Regions from separate parts of the Streptomyces sp. NPDC002817 genome, predicted to be linked through region 2. Evidence: riboswitches for the same ligand, from Rfam matches in the RefSeq annotation. Region 2 holds a riboswitch; each other region holds the start of a gene.
The links. A riboswitch is a leader RNA that binds a small molecule or an ion and turns the genes downstream of it on or off. The one in region 2 is predicted to bind cobalamin.
Positions count from the first base shown of each region.

Region 1: linked by a shared signal. The riboswitch ahead of ACWD3I_RS17615 (cobalamin biosynthesis protein) and the one ahead of ACWD3I_RS14030 (ABC transporter substrate-binding protein) in region 2 are both predicted to bind cobalamin.
Region 3: linked by a shared signal. The riboswitch ahead of metE (5-methyltetrahydropteroyltriglutamate--homocysteine S-methyltransferase) and the one ahead of ACWD3I_RS14030 (ABC transporter substrate-binding protein) in region 2 are both predicted to bind cobalamin.
Region 4: linked by a shared signal. The riboswitch ahead of ACWD3I_RS21535 (ribonucleoside-diphosphate reductase subunit alpha) and the one ahead of ACWD3I_RS14030 (ABC transporter substrate-binding protein) in region 2 are both predicted to bind cobalamin.

Region 1 is NZ_JBSFUY010000008.1:74,992-78,192, forward strand. It holds gene ACWD3I_RS17605 (inorganic phosphate transporter) at 1-1,138, shown strand, start outside; gene ACWD3I_RS17610 (hypothetical protein) at 1,173-1,394, shown strand; cobalamin riboswitch at 1,527-1,666, shown strand; gene ACWD3I_RS17615 (cobalamin biosynthesis protein) at 1,768-2,709, shown strand; gene ACWD3I_RS17620 (cobyric acid synthase) at 2,706-3,201, shown strand, end outside.
Region 2 is NZ_JBSFUY010000006.1:119,294-122,494, forward strand. It holds gene ACWD3I_RS14020 (formylglycine-generating enzyme family protein) at 1-565, opposite strand, end outside; gene ACWD3I_RS14025 (CoA-binding protein) at 600-1,007, opposite strand; cobalamin riboswitch at 1,157-1,316, shown strand; gene ACWD3I_RS14030 (ABC transporter substrate-binding protein) at 1,401-2,408, shown strand; gene ACWD3I_RS14035 (FecCD family ABC transporter permease) at 2,405-3,201, shown strand, end outside.
Region 3 is NZ_JBSFUY010000021.1:110,577-113,777, forward strand. It holds gene ACWD3I_RS32100 (carbonic anhydrase) at 448-1,173, shown strand; cobalamin riboswitch at 1,230-1,452, shown strand; gene metE (5-methyltetrahydropteroyltriglutamate--homocysteine S-methyltransferase) at 1,611-3,201, shown strand, end outside.
Region 4 is NZ_JBSFUY010000010.1:204,329-207,529, reverse strand. It holds gene ACWD3I_RS21535 (ribonucleoside-diphosphate reductase subunit alpha) at 1-1,973, opposite strand, end outside; cobalamin riboswitch at 2,101-2,229, opposite strand; gene ACWD3I_RS21530 (GNAT family N-acetyltransferase) at 2,282-2,785, opposite strand; gene mctP (monocarboxylate uptake permease MctP) at 2,891-3,201, opposite strand, start outside.

The sequences.
Region 1 (3,201 bases), on a different contig from region 2:
ACTCAAGCCCAAGGTCGCGGTGGCCATGTCCGCCGTGCTGAACCTTGTGGGCGCATTTCTCTCCGTGGAGGTCGCCAACACGATCTCCAAGGGTCTCGTCGACGAGAGCGGCATACGTCCCGAGGTCATCTTCGCCGCCCTGGTCGGCGCGATCCTCTGGAACCTGCTGACCTGGCTGGTCGGACTCCCCTCCAGCTCCTCGCACGCCCTCATGGGCGGTCTGATCGGCGCCACCATCGCCTCGGCGGGCATGGGCGCGGTCCACGGTGACGTCCTGGTCACCAAGGTCCTGATCCCGGCGATCGCGGCGCCCATCGTCGCGGGCCTCGCCGCGATGCTCGCGACCCGCCTCTCCTACTCCATGGGCAAGAAGGCCGACGGCAAGGCCGCCGCGAAGGGCTTCCGCGCCGGCCAGATCGCCTCGGCGGGCCTGGTCTCGCTGGCCCACGGCACGAACGACGCGCAGAAGACGATGGGCATCATCACCCTCGCCCTGGTCGCCGGCGGCGCCGTCGCCCCCGACTCCGACCCGCCCACCTGGGTCATCCTCTCCGCGGGTCTCGCCATCGCGCTCGGCACCTACCTCGGCGGCTGGCGCATCATCCGCACGATGGGCAAGGGCCTGACCGACCTCCAGCCGCAGCAGGGCTTCGCCGCCCAGACCAGCGCGGCCACGGTCATCCTGGCCTCCTCGCACCTCGGTTTCTCCCTCTCCACCACGCACTCGGTCTCGGGTGCGGTGATGGGCGCGGGCCTCGGCCGCAAGGGCGGCGTCGTCCGCTGGTCCACGGCGACGCGGATGTTCGTGGCGTGGGGCCTGACCCTGCCGGCCGCGGCCCTGGTGGGCGCACTGGCGGAGTGGGTCACCGGCTTCGGCGACTGGGGCACGGCGGTCGTGGCGGTCTTCCTCATCGCCTCGAGCGCGGCGATCTGGAAGCTCTCGCGCCGCGAGGTCATCGACCACACGAACGTCAACGACAGCGACGAGGAGCCGGCCGGCGTGGTGACGACGGCGATCGCCGCGGTCACCCCTCCCCCGGCGGGCACGGTGACCGAGGACCTCACGGCCACGATCCCGGCCCCGGCCCCGGCCCCGACCGCAGCCCCGGAGCCCGCCGCTCCGCCGGCCGCCGTCTGAGCCCGCCGCACCCAGGAACGAAGGAATCACCGACATGAAGATCGACTGGGAAGCGCTGGGCTCCGTCTTCGGCGTCAGCCTCGTGGTCACCGTGGCCCTCGTGGCCCTGTTCACCCTCGGCATCATGGGCCTCTCCCGCCAGGAACGGGCCACCGCACAGGGCGGATCCGCGGCCCTCGCGGTCACCGGCGCGTACGCCTGCTTCGCGGCCTGCGCGGCGGCGGTGACGTACGGGATCTATCTGATCGTCGCCTGACGCGACGAGCGAACACCCTGTGGGGTGCGGGACGGTTCACCGTCCCGCACCCCACGTTTTTGTCAGGCCCGCAACCCCCCGTATGTGGGCCTCAGCACACTCTCCCGTCCCAGGTCAACGGCAAGTTGACGGCCCTTCCGGGCCCATGGTGGACTGCCGGAGCCATGTACGACGGCAGAAGAGGAAGCCGGTGGAAGTCCGGCGCGGTCCCGCCACTGTCACCGGGGTAGGTAGCCCCGGGAGCCAGGAACTCTCGTCGTCGGTCTCGTCGAACCAGGGCGTGGACACCCTGAGTGAGGACATATCGCCATGCTCGCCTGCCGTTTGAGATACCGCTCCAGGTCGCTGCCCGACGCCACGGCCGGCTGAGCCGATGCGTGCCGATCGCGTCTTCGCGTACGGCGCCGCCGCCGGACTTCTCGGTGACCTGCTGCTCGGTGATCCACGCCGGGGGCATCCGGTCGCCGTGTTCGGGCGGGCCGCGGGTGCCGTGGAGCGGGTGTTGTGGCGGGACCACCGGGGTTGGGGGGCCTTGCACACCGCGGTGTGCGCCGGGGGCGCCGTCGTGCTCGGTGCCGTGGCGCAGAAGGCCGTACGTCCCTCCCCCGCCGCCTCCGTCGCGCTGACCGGTGTCGCCACCTGGGCCGTCGTGGGCGGCACCTCGCTCGTGCGCGAGGCACGAACCGTCGGGCGTGCCCTGGAAGTCGGGGACGTCGTGGCGGCGCGGGAGCGGCTGCCTCATCTGTGCGGGCGGGATCCGCAGACCCTGGATGCCGACGGGATCGCCCGGGCCGTGGTCGAGTCCGTTGCCGAGAACACCTCCGACGCCGTCGTGGGGGCCCTGGTATGGGGAGCCGTCGGTGGCGTGCCCGGGCTGCTCGGGTTCCGTGCCGTCAACACCCTTGACGCCATGGTCGGGCACAAGTCGCCGCGTCATCGGCGGTACGGCTGGGCCTCGGCCCGGCTCGACGACGTCGCCGGGTGGCCGGGGGCTCGGCTGACCGCCGTACTGGCCGCTGTCGCCGGGAGCGATCCGCGGGGGGCCGTACGAGCCTGGCGTGCCGACGCCGGCGAGCATCCGAGCCCCAACGCCGGGCCCGTGGAGGCCTCGTTCGCCGGGGCCCTGGGCGTGCGGCTCGGCGGGACCTTGTCGTATGCGGGGCGCGTCGAGCACCGGCCCGTGCTGAACCAGGAGGGGCGTTCCGTGGAGGTCCACGACATCGAGCGGGCCGTACGGCTGTCCCGTCGCGTCGGTCTGCTCGCGCTCGGCGTCAGTGTCGCCGCGCGGGTCGCTCTCAAGGCGCGTGCGTCATGACCGGCGGTGGGCTTCTCGTCGCCGGCACCACCTCCGACGCGGGCAAGAGTGTCGTCACCGCCGGGATCTGCCGGTGGCTGGTACGGCAGGGGGTGAAGGTCGCGCCCTTCAAGGCGCAGAACATGTCCCTCAATTCCTTCGTGACCCGCGAGGGCGCCGAGATCGGGCGGGCTCAGGCCATGCAGGCCCAGGCCTGCCGTGTCGAGCCGACCGCGCTCATGAATCCCGTGCTGCTGAAGCCGGGTGGTGAGCAGAGCAGTCAGGTCGTGCTGCTCGGCAAACCGGTCGGTGAGCTCAGTGCGCGCGGCTACCACGGGGGACGCCAGCAGCAGTTGCTCGGCACGGTGCTGGACTGTCTCGCCGAACTGCGGGGCACGTATGACGCGGTGATCTGTGAGGGGGCCGGCAGTCCTGCCGAGATCAATCTGCGGCGGACCGACATCGTCAACATGGGCATCGCCAGGAATGCCCGGCTTCCTGTCCTCGTCGTCG
Region 2 (3,201 bases):
TCTGCTCCAGACCGCCGCGGGCCGCGTACTCCCATTCCGCCTCCGTGGGCAGCCGCTTGCCCGCCCAGGCCGCGTAGGACGCCGCGTCGTGCCACGACACATGGACGACCGGATGGTCCGCCCGGTCCTCGACCGAACTGCCGGGCCCCTCAGGCCGGTTCCAGAGCGCTCCCTCGACCCCGCACCACCAGGGCGTGTCCTCGGGTCGCGGGGCGCCGCGGCGGAGCGTGGCGGGCAGGAAGCCGGCGAAGACGTACGACCATCCCAGGCGCTCGGCATCGGTGGCGTACCCGGTGTCGGCGACGAACCCGGCGTACTGCTCATTGGTCACCGCGCACGCGTCGATCCGGAAGGGTTCGACCCGCACCGCCCGCACCGGACCCTCCCCGTCGGCGGGGAACCCCTCCGCGTCCTGCGCGCCCATCAGGAACTCGCCACCGGGCAGCGCCACCATGCCATCGTCCGGACCCCGGGGAGCCCGTGACGGCGGTACGACCCGCGGCTCCTCGCTCGGGCCGCCTCCCGACGGCATGCAGCAGCGGGCGGGTGACGGCGACTCGTGCATGGCGCGAGGCTAGGCGACGTTCCTGTGCGGCCGGTCAGCCGAGCCGGGGGATCTCGATGGCGGGGCAGCGGTCCATGACCATCTCCAGACCGGCGGCCCGGGTGCGCTCGTAGGCGGCCTCGTCGATCACTCCGAGCTGGTACCAGACGGCCCCGGCGCCCTTCGCGACGGCCTCGTCGGCGACGGCACCGGCGAGGTCGCTGTTGACGAACACGTCCACGACGTCGACGTCGAAGGGGATCGCCTCCAGCGAGGGGTAGCCCTGCTCGCCGTGGACCGTCTCCGCCTTGGGATGCACAGGCACGATGCGCTTGCCGTACCGCTGCAGCACGTCCGCGACGCCGTAGGCCGCGCGCCGCTGGTTCGACGACAGGCCCACGATCGCCCAGGTGTCGCCGCTCTCGGTGAGGATCTTGCGGATCGTTGCTGGGTCGCCGTACACGCTCGGCCTCCTCGGAAGTCCTGCCAGGGCTGATGTGCGCGACAACAGCGGACGCGGCTCGTCGATTCCCGCAGAGCGCCGGACCGGTCTCCCTCCGGTCCGGCACAGCCGTTCGAAAAGGGTACGCACCGCCGTGATAGCTTGCCGAGGCCAGTCGAACCCATGGACGTGGGTCAGGGAATCCGGTGCGAATCCGGAGCTGACGCGCAGCGGTGAGGGTGACGGGCGGGGCCTTTCGCCACTGGATGTCGTACGACGTCCGGGAAGGCGCCCCGGCCCGGCGGAACCCGAGTCCGAAGACCTGCTGGCGGCCCCCGCGGCCGACCTGCGGCGGGGGAGCACCGTACGACCGGGCTCCGCGTTCGAGCCCTCGACGACTGAGGACCGACTCCCGTGCCGCACGCGCGTTCTGCCACCCTGCTCGTGGCAGGAACCCTGCTCCTGACCGCCTGCTCCGACGCCGACTCGACCGATGCCAAGCCCGCCGTCACCCTGAAGAACTGCGGCCACACCGTCAGCGTCGCTTCGCCCCCGAAGCGGGCCGTCTCCCTCAACCAGGGCACCACCGAGATCATGCTCTCCCTCGGTCTCGCCGACCGCATGGCGGGCACGGCGACCTGGACCGACCCCGTGCTGAAGGGACTGGAGAAGGCCAACGCGAAGGTGGCGCGGATCGCCGACAACGCCCCTTCCTACGAGCGGGTCCTGGAGGCCGAACCCGACTTCGTCGCCGCCTCCTTCGTCTCCACCCTCGGCAAGGGCGGCGTCGCCACCCGCGAACAGTTCGACAAGCTCGGCGTCCCCACCTACGTCTCCCCGTCCGACTGCGCAGGCAAGGACAACGACAGCGGCGGCGACGGGTCGCGGAGCAAGGCTCTCGGCATCGACGCCGTCTACGGCGAAGTCCGGGACCTGGCCAAGGTGTTCGGGGTCGAGGAACGCGGCGAGAAGCTGGTCGCCTCGCTCAAGGAACGGATGCGGAAGGCCACTTCGGGCCTCGACGCCTCGGACGTGACCCTCCTGTACTGGTTCGCCAACTCCGAGTCGCCCTACATGGCGGGCTGTTGCGGCGCACCCGGCATTATCACCCGGACCCTGGGCGCGAAGAACGTCTTCGACGACACGCACGAGGAGTGGCCCCAGATCAACTGGGAGACCGTCGCCGACCGTGACCCCGACGTCCTCGTCATCGGCGACCTCACCCGCAAGTCCCAGACCGCCGAGTCGGCCGACAGGAAGATCGCGTTCCTGGAGTCGAACCCGGTCACCAGGAACATGGCCGCCGTCAGGCACAAGCGGTACGTGCTGCTCAGCGGACAGGCCATGAACCCGACCATCCGCACCATCGAGGGCGTGGAGAAGGTCGCGGCCGGACTCCGCGAGTCCGGGCTCGCCAAGTGACCGCACGGCCTCTTGCCCTCGGGGTGGCGGGGGCCTTCCTGCTGGTCGCCTCCGTCGCCGTGGCGATCACCATCGGCCCGGCGGACATCCGGGTCCAGGACGTGTGGTCCACCGTCATCGCCCATCTCGGCGTCGGCACCTCGGAGTTGACGCCCATCCGGGACGGCATCGTCTGGCAGCTCCGGCTGCCCCGCACCCTCCTCGCGGCGGTGTGCGGGGCCGGACTCGCCGTGTGCGGTGCGGTGATGCAGTCGCTGCTGCGCAACCCGCTCGCCGACCCGTTCGTCCTCGGCGTGTCCTCGGGCGCCTCGACGGGGGCCGTCGCGGTGGTCGTCCTCGGTGTCGGCGCGGGCGCGGTGTCCGTGCCGACGGGGGCGTTCGTGGGCGCCCTGGTCTCCTTCGCGCTGGTGCTGTTCCTCAGCCACACCCTCGGCGGCAGCACCGACCGGGTCGTCCTGGCCGGCGTCGCCGCCATGCAGCTCTTCTCCGCGCTGACCTCGTTCATCGTGCTGACCGCGGCCGACGCCGAGACCACCCGGGGCGTCCTCTTCTGGCTCCTCGGCTCGCTCAGCGGCGCGGGCTGGACCGACGTATGGGTGTGCGCGGCCGTGCTCGCCCTCGCACTGGGGGTGTGTCTGACGTACGCCCGTACCCTCGACGCCTTCGCCTTCGGCCAGGACGCGGCGGCCGCGCTCGGGGTGGCCGTCGCGCGGACGAGGCTGGTCCTCCTGTGCGTCACGGCCCTGCTCACGGCCGTGCTGGTCAGCTCCGCCGGGGCGATCGGCTTCGTCGG
Region 3 (3,201 bases), on a different contig from region 2:
CACAATGCACCTTCTTCGCTGCTTTGCGCGGAGGCAGGCCAGAGCCACGCTCTGTGCGGACTTCGTGGGGGATTTGTGAATCAGAAATTCGCGTGATGCGAATTGTCACAACGGGGTCGGGACGGGGATTCTCGCAGCGCCCACGTTGAACTATCAACGGGACGAACAAGGCCGATTCCCGCCCTGACTCATTCACACGCTCCGGCGTCCGCGACGCCTCCCACACAGCCTGCGGAAAGGGCTCTCCAGGGATCAGGTCTGAACCTTCTCTCGAGCCAGGTTGTCTCAAATGCAGTGCACAGCAAGGCAGTTGCCGAGGCCGCCGCACCAAGGACGGCACCAGGAAAGACCAAGATCCACCCAAGATCACGTCACGCTTTCCCCGCGCTTCACCATGGTTTGGCAACGCGACAGACCGGTGCCGGACTCGGTCATACGTTCGTCGCCGTGAACTCTCAAGACACTCCCCACAGAGCCGGGCGCCGCGCACTCCTGCGCGCCGGGCTCACCGGTGCCGCGGCTCTCGGCGCCGGCCTCACGCTCGGCGCGACCCCCGCGTCGGCGACCCCCACCGGCACGCGTCCTCGACCCGGCACTCCCGACGAGGCGCTGCGGGAACTGGCGGCGGGCAATCTGCGCTGGCGCACCTACCGCGAGCGGCACCCCGACGAATCACCCGCCGTCCGTCAGGCCCTGGCGACGGGGCAGCATCCCTTCGCCCTCGTCCTCGGGTGCATCGACTCCCGGGTGCCCCCGGAGCTCGTCTTCGACCAGGGCCTCGGCGATCTGATGACGGTGCGCAGCGGCGGTGAGGTGCTGGACGAGGCCGTGCTCGGCAGTGTCGCGTACGGAGTGCTGGAACTCGACATACCGCTGGTGCTGGTCCTGGGGCACCAGTCCTGCGGCGCCGTGAAGGCCGCCGTCGAGACCGACGTCTCCGGTGCGCAGCTGCCGGCCCACATCCAGTACCTGGCCGACCAGATACGACCGAACATAGACCGCACCAAGGACGGCGACGCCCGCGTCGACGCGACCATCGACGCCAACGTCCGGGCCATCCGCTCCCGCATCGCCGCGGAGCCCGACCTCGCCGCGAAGGTGGCCGCCGGTGAACTGGCCGTCGTAGGGGCCCGTTACGAGCTGACCACCCAGCTCGTGCACCGCATCTCCTGAACCGACGACGGGGGGCGCCGCCGATGAACTCACCGGCGGCGCCCCCGTCCTCGTGTATAGGCTGAGCACGCAGCTGGTTCGCCCTGTCCGCCAGGCAGGAGCGTCGTAAGAGGGAACCCGGTGGGAATCCGGGACTGCCCCGCAGCGGTGAGCGGGAACGACCGCCGTCACACGCACTGGACCCGGCAAGCGGGTCTGGGAAGCGACGGCCATTAGGTGCCTCGTACATCACGAGGTGTGCCCGCGAGTCCGAAGACCTGCCACTGCCCGGGTACGACCGACTCGTACCCGGAGATCCCGGTGACCTCGTGGGCGGGTCGGCGAACACTCAAGGCGGGCACAGGTTTTCGTGCGGCCGCCCGGAGTGCCGTTTTCCCTTCGCGTTCTCCCCCGTCGCCGGGGTCGTGCTACGAGAACAGCTCGCGAAGGAGAGTTCCGTGACCACCGAGTCCGCAGCCGCGGCAGCGCACGCCACCGTGTACGGCTACCCGCGCCAGGGCCCGAACCGGGAACTGAAGAAGGCGATCGAGGGCTACTGGAAGGGCCGCGTCACCGCCGACGCGCTCCACCGGACCGCCACCGAACTGCGCCGTTCGAACTGGCGAGAGCTGGCAGACGCCGGCCTCCACGAGGTGCCGACCGGCGCCTTCTCGTACTACGACCACGTCCTGGACACCACCGTCATGGTCGGCGCCATCCCCACCCGCCACCGCGACGCCGTCGCGGCGGACGCACTGGACGGCTATTTCGCCATGGCCCGCGGCGGCCGGGACACCGCGCCGCTGGAGATGACGAAGTGGTTCGACACCAACTACCACCACCTCGTCCCCGAGTTGGGGCCGGACACCGTCTTCGCCGCGGATGCCTCGAAGCAGGTCGCCGAGGTACGGGAAGCCCTCGCGCTCGGTCTGGCCGCCCGGCCTGTCCTGGTCGGCCCGGTCACCTATCTGCTGCTGGCCAAGCCCGCCCCCGGGGTCGCCGCCGACTTCGACCCGCTGACGCTGCTGGACCGGCTGCTGCCCGTGTACGCCGACGTCCTGTCGGTTCTGCGGGCCGCCGGCGCCGAGTGGGTGCAACTGGACGAGCCCGCGCTCGTCCAGGACCGCACTCCGGCGGAACTCGGCGCCGCCGCCCGCGCCTACCGTGAACTCGGCACTCCGACCGACCGGCCGAAGCTGCTCGTGGCCTCGTACTTCGACCGCCTCGGACAGGCCCTGCCCGTTCTGGCCAAGGCACCTGTCGACGGGCTCGCCCTGGACTTCACGGGCCCGGCCGCCGCCAACCTCGACGACCTCGCCGCCGTGGGCGGACTGCCGGGCAAGCGGCTGGTGGCCGGGGTGGTCGACGGGCGCAATATCTGGATCAACGATCTGGAGAAGTCACTGTCCACGCTGGGCACCCTGCTCGGCCTCGCCGACCGGGTCGACGTGGCCGCTTCCTGCTCCCTGCTCCACGTCCCGCTCGACGTCACGGCCGAACGCGACATCGCCCCGCAGATCGCCCGCTGGCTCGCCTTCGCCCGGCAGAAGACGTCCGAGATCGTCACACTGGCACACGGCCTGGCCCGCGGCACCGACACCATCGCCGCCGAACTCGCCGCGAACCGCGCGGACCTGGCCTCCCGAGCGGCCTCCCCCATCACCCACGACGACGCCGTGCGCGCCCGGACGGCCGCCGTCACCGATGCCGACGCCCGCCGCCCACAGCCGTACGCCGAGCGTGCCCTGGCCCAGCGCGCCCACCTGAAGCTCCCGCCGCTGCCCACGACAACCATCGGCTCCTTCCCTCAGACCGGCGAACTGCGCACGGCACGCGCCGACCTGAAGGCCGGACGCATCGACACGGCGGCGTACGACAAGCGCATCGAGGCGGAGATCCGCGAGGTGATCTCCTTCCAGGAGAAGACCGGCATCGACGTCCTCGTGCACGGCGAGCCCGAACGCAACGACATGGTCCAGTACTTCGCCGAACAGCTCACCGGCTACCTCGCCACCCGGCACGGCTGGGTCCAGTCCTACGGCACCCGGT
Region 4 (3,201 bases), on a different contig from region 2:
TGCGCGTCCCAGACGCCGAGCTGCTTCAACTCGGCCACCAGGTAGGAGTTGACCTGGAGGAACTCACCGGACAGCGTCTCGCGCTTGAAGAGGTTCGAGACCTGCGGCTCGATGCACTCGTACACGCCCGCGATGGACGCGATGGTGGCCGTGGGGGCGATCGCCAGCAGCAGCGAGTTGCGCATGCCGACCGCGGCGACACGCTCCCGCAGCGCGGCCCAGCGCTCCGGCCAGGTGAGCTCCACGTCGTAGTGGTCGGGGTGCAGGACACCCTGCGCGGTACGGGTCTTCTCCCACGCGGGCAGCGGGCCGTTGCGCTCGGCCAGGTCGGCGGAGGCCTCGTACGCGGCGAGCATGATGCGCTCGGCGATCCGGGTGGAGAGCGCCCTGGCCTGCGGGGAGTCGAAGGGCAGCCGCAGCTTGAAGAAGACGTCCTGGAGGCCCATCGCACCCAGGCCCACCGGCCGCCAGCGGGCGTTGGAGCGGCCCGCCTGCTCGGTCGGGTAGAAGTTGATGTCGACGACCCGGTCGAGGAAGGTGACGGCGGTGCGGACGGTCTCGTCCAGCCGCTCCCAGTCGATGTCGTCGCCGAGCACGAACGCGCCGAGGTTGACGGACCCCAGGTTGCAGACCGCCGTCTCCCCGTCGTCGGTCACCTCCAGGATCTCCGTGCAGAGGTTGGACGAGTGGACGACGCTGCCCGCCTCGGCCGTCTGGTTGGCAGTGCGGTTGGCGGCGTCCTTGAAGGTCATCCAGCCGTTGCCGGTCTGCGCGAGGGTGCGCATCATGCGGCCGTACAGGTCACGCGCCGGGATGGTCTTCTTGGCGAGGCCCTTGGTCTCCGCCTCGCGGTACGCCGCGTCGAACTCCGCGCCCCACAGGTCGACCAGCTCGGGCACGTCGGCGGGGGAGAACAGGGACCACTGGCCGTCGGTGTTCACCCGGCGCATGAACTCGTCCGGGATCCAGTGCGCGAGGTTCAGGTTGTGCGTACGCCGGGCGTCCTCACCGGTGTTGTCCCGCAGCTCCAGGAACTCCTCGATGTCGGAGTGCCAGGTCTCCAGGTAGACCGCGGCCGCACCCTTGCGCCGGCCCCCCTGGTTCACGGCGGCGACCGAGGCGTCGAGCGTCTTCAGGAACGGGACGATGCCGTTGGAGTGCCCGTTGGTGCCGCGGATCAGCGAACCGCGGCTGCGGATACGGGAGTACGACAGTCCGATGCCGCCGGCGTGCTTCGAGAGACGGGCGACCTGGTGGTAGCGGTCGTAGATGGAGTCCAGCTCGTCCAGCGGGGAGTCGAGGAGGTAGCAGGACGACATCTGGGGGTGCCGGGTGCCGGAGTTGAAGAGCGTGGGGGAGGAGGGGAGGTAGTCGAGGCGGCTCATGAGCCGGTAGAGCGCGGCGACTTCGTCCAGGGCCCTGGCCGTGTCGTCCTCGGCGAGGCCGGACGCCACCCGGAGCATGAAGTGCTGGGGGGTTTCGATGACCTGACGCGTGATCGGGTGCCGCAGGAGGTAACGGCTGTGCAGGGTGCGCAGCCCGAAGTAGCCGAAGCGGTCGTCGGCGTGCACGTCGATCAAGGCGTCGAGCCTGGAGGCGTGCACCCGGACGAACTCCGCCGTGCGGTCCGCGACCAGGCCCTCACGGTGGCCGACCGCGACCGACCCGGTGAAGGTCGTGACGCCCTGCGAGGCGGCCTCGGCGGCGATGCTGATCGTCAGCAGCCGGGCGGCGAGCCGGGAGTAGGCAGGGTCCTCGGAGATCAGCCCCGCGGCCGCCTCGGTCGCCAGCTCGCGCAGCTCCGACTCGTCGGCCCGGGCGGACCGGCCGCGCAGCGCGGCGGCGGCGACCCGTCCGGGGTCGGCGTCGGGGAGGTCGGCGGTCAGCTCGGTCAGGGTCCGCAGCAGCGCGGTACCGGGACCGTCGGTCTCCGCCTGCGTCACTGAAGCCGGGTCGACTGGCGCGATGGTCACGTGGGGGCTCTCCCTCGCTCGGCACGGGGGCCTTGCGGAGGGCAGGGGGCAGCACACGAGCGCACGGGGCGTCGCGTCCACCGGCCCACTCCACGAGGCCCGGACGTCTTGGCACCCGGGCCACGGCGGCCTGGGCACACTGTCGACAGGTCCTCGGACTGACTCTCATATGTGCTTATGCACGCATGAGTACACCGTTGCGGGACAGTTCCGGATTCGCACCGGATTCCCCTGCGGCGACAGCGAGCATGAGCATACATCTTGTGCCGGGTTCTGTTGGCACCCCTAGATGTTGTGTCGCAGCGACTTCAGAGAGTCAACTCGTAGGTGAGAAGCGTGAACTCGTCACCCGGGATCGGATTCCAGTCGCGTGCGGGGACGCGGGTGAAGCCGAGACGTTCGTAGATGCGGTGCGCGGCGTGCATGATCTGCTGCGTCGACAGGACCATGCCGGTGCAGCCGTCGGCTGCTCTGGCCCGGTCGACGCAGGCGCGGACGAGGGCTTCGCCGGCTCCTCTGCCGCGGGCCGCCCGGGACACGGCCAGCATGCGGATCTCGGCCTCTCCGGGGCGGGCGAGGTTCGCCATGGGGCCGCCGGCGGGGACGTACGTGACGGTGCCGACGGGCTCGCCGCCGAGGGAGGCCACGAGCACTTCGGCCGCGGCGGCCCGCTTGGTGACGTCTCTCAACTCGCCGAGGTACCAGTCGCTCTCGCCGAAGGTCAGGAGGCCGTCCAGGAGGTAGGCCTGGGCTGTGATCTCGCCGATGACGGCGTACTCGGTGGGGTTCGCCGGCCGGATCTCTATGTCCATGCAGGTGAGTGTGCACGAAAGCGGGCCGCCGTTGGTGGTGCTGTCGGCGGCCCGCTGCGGGTGGTTCGTGGCTGGTCGCGCAGTTCCCCGCGCCCCCAGGTCTCTTCAGTGAGCGGAGTCCGCAGTCGCCGGCGGCAGCTCCACCTGTACGCCCGGGTCGCCGGCGTCCGCCGTGTAGTCCTCGGGGCGCGTCTCGTCGACGCCCTCGGGGGCCTTCGCGGCCCTCAGGACGAATGTGAGGACCACCGTGACCACCACGTTGAGCACGAACGCCGTCAGACCGATGTAGCCGATCTCGCCGATGCCCGGGATCTCCTTCGACGAGCCGCCGAAGTGCTTCTGGGTGGGGGAGGCCACGCCGTACGCCGCGACCGTGCCGTAGATCATGCCGACCGCCCAGCCGCCGAGCAGCGCCC